DNA from 2 places in the Kitasatospora sp. Ki12 genome. Region 1 is predicted to be linked to the other one. Evidence: riboswitches for the same ligand, from Rfam matches in the RefSeq annotation. Region 1 holds a riboswitch; the other holds the start of a gene.
What was found. A riboswitch is a leader RNA that binds a small molecule or an ion and turns the genes downstream of it on or off. The one in region 1 is predicted to bind cobalamin.
Positions count from the first base shown of each region.

Region 2: another riboswitch for cobalamin. It lies ahead of ACYP53_RS04260 (ribonucleoside-diphosphate reductase subunit alpha); the one in region 1 lies ahead of nicT (Nickel transporter NicT).

Region 1 is NZ_BAAIHT010000002.1:2,462,305-2,465,512, forward strand. Features, by position in the region: gene ACYP53_RS28405 (type B 50S ribosomal protein L31) at 1-98, shown strand, start outside; gene nicT (Nickel transporter NicT) at 189-1,304, opposite strand; cobalamin riboswitch at 1,337-1,550, opposite strand; gene ACYP53_RS28415 (ArsR/SmtB family transcription factor) at 1,633-2,016, shown strand; gene ACYP53_RS28420 (hypothetical protein) at 2,089-3,208, shown strand, end outside.
Region 2 is NZ_BAAIHT010000001.1:1,009,229-1,012,436, reverse strand. Features, by position in the region: gene ACYP53_RS04260 (ribonucleoside-diphosphate reductase subunit alpha) at 1-1,923, opposite strand, end outside; cobalamin riboswitch at 2,114-2,243, opposite strand; gene ACYP53_RS04255 (glycosyltransferase family 39 protein) at 2,319-3,208, opposite strand, start outside.

The sequences.
Region 1 (3,208 bases):
CCTCGGCGAGCCACCCCTTCTACACCGGCCAGTCCCGCGTGATGGACACCGCGGGCCGGGTCGAGCGCTTCCGCCGGCGCTACGGCGACCAGCACTGAGCCCGAGGAACTGAGCCCGAGGAACGCCGAACGGCACCTCCCCACCCGGGGAGGCGCCGTTCGGCGTGTGACGACGGGGGCCGGCGCGGCTCACTGCTCCTGCGGCGCCCAGCGCTTCTCGACCTTGGCGACCTTCCAGTACCCGATCGCCAGCGCCCAGACCACCACGAACAGCCCGGCGATCGCGTAGCCGACGTTGTCCAGCGAGATGTCCGCGATCCAGCCGCTCACCGGGTCGGTGAGGTCGAACTTCTCGTGCAGCACCCCGACCAGCTCGATGGTGCCGATGACGAAGGCCACCGCGATCGACAGCCCCGTGATGGTCAGGTTGTAGTACACCTTGCGCACCGGGTTCGAGAACGCCCACTGGTACGCGAAGTTCATGAAGGTCCCGTCCAGGGTGTCGAACAGGCTCATCCCCGCCGCGAACAGCAGCGGCAGGCAGACGATCGCGTACCAGGGCAGCCCGGAGGCCGCGCCGGAGCCCGCCATCACCATCAGGGTGACCTCGGTCGCGGTGTCGAAGCCCAGCCCCAGCACCATGCCGACCGGGAACATCTGCCCGGGCCGGGTGATCGAGCGGGTCGCCCGGTTCAGCACCCGGGCCATGAAGCCGCGCGAGTCCAGGTGCGCCTCCAGCTCCGCCTCGTCGTACTGCCCGGCCCGCATCGCCCGGAACACCTTGACGATGCCGAGCAGCGCCGCCAGGTTGAGCGCGCCGATCAGGTAGAGGAACACGCCGGAGGTGGTCGTCCCGACCACGCCGAGCCACTTGTGGGTGGTCGACTCGTCGTCCATCAGGGTGTTGGCCAGCTGCGCGCCGCCCGCCACCAGGGCGGCCATGATGACCACCATCGAGGAGTGCCCGAGGGCGAACCAGAAGCCCACCGAGACCGGCCGCTTACCGTCCGCCATCAGCTTGCGGGTGGTGTTGTCGATCACCGCGATGTGGTCGGCGTCGAAGGCGTGCCGCATGCCGAGGGTGTACGCGGTGATACCCAGGCCCACCCCGAAGACCTGGGTACCGACCGCGTACCGTTCGGGCGCCACCAGGAAGACGAGCGTCCCGAAGGCCACCACGTGCATGGCCAGGATCACCCCCATCAGCCCGGCCGTGCGGACGGTGTCCTCGCGCTTCCATCTGAAGCTGGGCAGCACGGACGGCGCCGCCTTGGCTTCCGCGGCGACGGTTTCGGGCAGGGTCATGTCCGGATCACGCTCCAACACCTCGTGGAATCACTTCGTGAAGTGCCGCGGCCGGTCTCCTGGCTTACGGGACATCCGGGTCCGCCTTCCCGGGTGCGCGAGGCGCCCAGTGGCTTCGTGGACACGGACTGAAATCCGTCGAGGACGAAGGAATTCACCCGATCACAGTGGCGAGGGCCGCTCCGGGCTGGGACCACTGAAGGTCCGTCACCGGTCTTCCCGAGCACCACGGCGGGCTACACCGTAGGGGTCCGCCCCCGACCCGTGCAAGGCTGCGCACCTGCGCAGGTGTCCAGGATCACAGCCCCCCGCCTGCAAGAATGCGGTCATGCATCTCGTACCGGCCGACCGCGCGGGCCACCGCACCATCGACGGACACCGGGTGTGCGAGGCCATCGCCGCGATCGGCGACACCGCGCACGTCCGGTCCTGGTCCGAGCGGTTCTCGCTGCTCTCCGACCCCGGACGGCTCGCCCTGCTGCTCGCCCTCCACCGGGCCGGCCCGCTCGCCGTCACCGACCTCGCGGTCGCCACCGGCATGCGCGACCCCGCCGTCTCCCAGGCCCTGCGGCTGCTCCGCACGGCCGGCGTGGTCACCGGCGACCGGGACGGACGTGTGGTGCGCTACCGGCTCGTGGACGAGGCCATGCGCCCCCTCCTCGACGAGTGCGCCGCCGCCGAGCACCACGAACCCACCGCCGCGGCGGGCTGACCACAGCTGCGGGCTGACCGACACTCGGGCGACAGCCGCCTGGCCGGCACCCCGGATGAGTACGATCATGGTGTGCCGTCCCACCCCCACGCCTGGCCCGCCGACCGCTGGAACACCCGACCGGTCAGAGCCCGCGTGCTGGCGGTCGCCCGCACCCTCACCTCGGCCACCCGGGTGCTGGACGTCCTCAGCCTGCTGAACCCCGACGGCATCGCCCGCTACTTCACCGTCAACCCCGGCTCCGCCTTCGCCGACCGCGCCCTGGACGAATACCTCCACGGCCTGCCCGGCTACACCGTGCTGGACTGGGAGGACGCCGTCCGGCACCGCTTCGACCTGGCCGTCGCCTGCGCCGTCCACGCCTCCATGCACCGGCTGGACGCCCGCCTCGTCGTCCTCCCGCACGGCGCCGGCTACAACCGCCTGGTCACCGAGTCCACCGGCGACGCGGTCAGCTCCGCCGGCCTGTCCCGCAACGAACTCACCCACCGCGGCCGGGTGTTCGTGGACGTCCTCGGCCTCTCCCACCCCGAACAGCTGGACCGGCTCCGGGCCTCCTGCCCCGAGGCCCTGGACGTCGCCCGCGTGGTCGGCGACCCGTGCTTCGACCGGATGCTGCGCAGCCTGCGCTCCCGCGACGCCTACCGCGCCGCGCTCGGCGCCGTCGACGGGCGGCGGCTCGTCGTCGTCAACTCCACCTGGAGCGAGCACTCGTTATTCGGCCGCCGCCCCGACCTGCCCCGGCGCCTGGTCCGCCGACTGCCCGCCGACGAGTACACCGTGGCCGTCGTCCTCCACCCCAACATCTGGAGCCGGCACGACCCCGAGGCCCTGCTCGACAGCGCCCGCCGGATGGGCCTGCGCCTGATCCCGCCCCACCAGGGCTGGCAGGCCGCCCTGGTCGCCGCCGACTGCCTGATCGGCGACCACGGCTCGGTCTCGGTCTACGGCGCCGCCCTGGAACGACCCACCGTGCTCGTCGCCACCGGCGCCGCCGAGCTCGACCCGCACTCCCCCACCTACGCCTTCGGCCAGGCCGCACCCGTGCTCGACCCCGACGGCGACCTCGCCGCCCAGCTCGAACTGGCCCTGCGCGACCAGGACCCGGCCACCCTGCGCCCGCTCACCGACCGCTCGCTCGGCGGACGCGGCCGCTCGGCCGAGCTGCTGCGCCCGCTGCTCTACTCCTTCC
Region 2 (3,208 bases), on a different contig from region 1:
CGTCTCGCGCTTGAACAGGTTGGACACCTGCGGCTCGATGCACTCGTACACGCCGGCGATGGACGCGATGGTCGCGGTCGGCGCGATGGCCAGCAGCAGCGAGTTGCGCAGGCCGGTCTCGGCGATGCGGGCGCGCAGCGCGGTCCAGCGGTCGGCCCACTGCGGGGCGGCCGTCGGGAAGTGGTCGATGTGCAGCTCGCCGCGGGCGGCGCGGGTCTCGCCGTACGCCTCGTGCCGGCCGAGCTGCTCGGCCAGGTCGGCGGAGCGCTCGTAGGCGGTGAGCATGATGCGCTCGGCGATCATCGTCGACAGCTGCTTCGCCTCGGCCGAGTCGAAGTCGATCCGCAGCTTGAAGAAGACGTCCTGCAGGCCCATCACGCCGAGGCCCACCGGGCGCCAGCGGGAGTTGGACGTACCGGCCTCGGTGGTCGGGTAGAAGTTGATGTCCACCACGCGGTCGAGGAAGGTGACGGCGGTGCGCACGGTGGCGTCCAGCCGATCCCAGTCCATCGCGCCCAGCAGGTCGGCGGCGGTGGCGCCGGCGGCCACGTGGGCGCCGAGGTTGACCGAGCCGAGGTTGCAGACGGCGGTCTCGGAGTCGTCCGTGACCTCCAGGATCTCGGTGCACAGGTTGGAGGAGTGCACCGTGCGGCCCGGCAGCGCGGTCTGGTTGGCGGCGCGGTTGGAGGCGTCCTTGAAGGTCATCCAGCCGTTGCCGGTCTGCGCCAGGGTGCGCATCATCCGGGCGTACAGGGTCTGCGCGGGGATGGTCCGGACGGCCTTGCCGGCCAGCTCGGCCTTGCGGTAGGCCTCGTCGAAGTCGGCGCCCCACAGGTCGACCAGCTCGGGCACGTCGGCGGGGGAGAACAGCGACCAGTCCGCGTTGGCGTTGACCCGGCGCATGAACTCGTCCGGGATCCAGTGCGCCAGGTTGAGGTTGTGGGTCCGGCGCGCCTCCTCGCCGGTGTTGTCGCGCAGCTCGAGGAACTCCTCGATGTCGGCGTGCCAGGTCTCCAGGTAGACGCAGGCGGCGCCCTTGCGGCGGCCGCCCTGGTTGACGGCGGCGACCGAGGAGTCGAGGGTGCGCAGGAACGGCACGATGCCGTTGGACTTGCCGTTGGTGCCGCGGATCAGGCTGCCGCGCGAGCGGATGCGCGAGTAGGACAGGCCGATGCCGCCGGCGTGCTTGGACAGCCGGGCGATCTGCGCGTAGCGGTTGTAGATCGAGTCCAGGTTGTCCAGCGGGGAGTCGAGCAGGTAGCAGCTCGACATCTGCGGGTGCCGGGTACCGGAGTTGAAGAGCGTCGGCGAGGAGGTCAGGTACTCCAGGCGGCTCATCAGGCCGTACAGCTCGGACACCTCGCGCACCGACTGCTCGCTGTCCCCGACCGCCAGACCACAGGCGACGCGGAGCAGGAAGTGCTGCGGGGTCTCGACCACCTTGCGGGTGATCGGGTGGCGCAGCAGGTAGCGGGACTGCACGGTGCGCAGGCCGAAGTACTCGAAGCGGTCGTCGCCGGCGGCGTCGATCAGGGCGTCCAGGGCGGCGGCGTGCTTGGCGACGAAGGCCGCGGTGGTGTCGCCGATCAGGCCCTCGGCGTGGCCGACGGCGATCGAGGCGGAGAAGGACGTGGAGCCCTGGCTGTTCGCCTCGTCGACGATCTCCAGCGCGAGCAGGCGGGCGGCGAGCTTCGAGTACTGCGGGTCCTCGGCGATCATCGACGCGGCGGCGTCCACGGCCAGCCCGCGCAGCTCGGCGAAGTCCGAGCCGGCGTGGCGGCCGCGCAGCGCGGCGGCGGCGACATGGCCGGGGTCGACCTCGGTGAGGTCGGCGCTGCGGTCGGTGAGCAGCCGCAGCAGGGCGCCGCCGGGGTCGGAGACCTTCGGGTCGGTGAAGGCGGTACCGGAGCCCTGGGCGGGCAGGGTGGCTGAGGCAGCGGTGGTCAAGGCGCTCTCTCCTGGCGGCGATCGGCGGCGGTGATCGGGGGTACCGGGCCGGTCGGGGCAGGGGAGCACGGCACGAACGCAGACGGCGTCGCGCGAGGTGTCTCCCCGGCCCGCCCGCGAGGCCCGGAGGTGTACTGCTGGTGCTGGCGCGGCCTCTGCGGGAGGGCCGTGGCGCAGGCCGTCGGCAGGTACTCGGACTCGCGGGGAGGGCCGTTCCGGCCGCCCGCTCACCGCTGCGGGGCAGTCCCGGATTCGCACCGGGTTCCCCTGCGTCGACAGCAGGATTGAGCATACATGTAGTGGCGCCTGACTGTGGCGGCACCATATGTTGTGCCTGTCGTGTCGCCCGTGCGGACCGGCGGGGTCGGCCGTCAGTGCTTGAGATAGACCTTGTACGTACTCGAATCGCCGGTCGGCGAGGTGAATTGGGCGACCAGCCGGTACTGCCCGGAGGCCGCCAGGGCGGCGCCCAGCGCCCGGTCGGTGGCCCTCGGCGCGGTGCTGTCGAGGACGACCACGGTGAACCAGCCGTCGCGGATCGCGGCGGTGCTCCCGTCGTCCCCGTGGTGCTGCACGCCGGCCGCGTCGCGGTAGTCCGTACCGGTACGGGCGGAGACCCACTGCTCGGGTGTGCTGACGGCCCCGAGGTAGTACTCGGCGAGCCCGTCGACCTCGGTGAGGTAGCGGCCCTGCGGCACCGCGTGCATCCGCAGGACGGCCAGCAGGCGGCCGGAGTCGGGCCCGTTCTGGTAGCGCAGGGCGGACTGCTCCAGACCCAGGGCGAGCAGCGCGACCCAGACCAGGATGCCCAGCTGGGGGTGGCGGAAGTGGGCGCCGACCAGCCGGGTCAGGCCGACCCCGGCGAGCGGGGCGGCGAGCAGCATGCCGTAGCCGAGGTGGCGGAACAGCGCGCCGGAGGTGCCGGTCCACAGGTGGGCGGCCGGCACGAGCAGGGCGGTGGCGGTCAGCGCGGTGCCGAGCAGGGCGCGCCGGCCGCGGGTGACGGGGACGGTGTCCCGCTCGGGCGCGTCGTGCTCGTTCATCTGCTCGCGGCGGACGTAGGCGATCGTCCCGGCCACCGCGAGGACGGTGAACAGGCCGCTCCACTGGAGGGTGGAGAACAGGACGGAGCCGGCCGAGCCGGGGGCGTTGCCCTGCGAGGGAGACCACCCGGCGACCTTGCCGAGCGTGCCGTACGGGAGCAGCAGGACGGCGGTGCCGGCGGCCAGCAGCAGCGCGCGCAGGGCGGCCCGGACGGGCC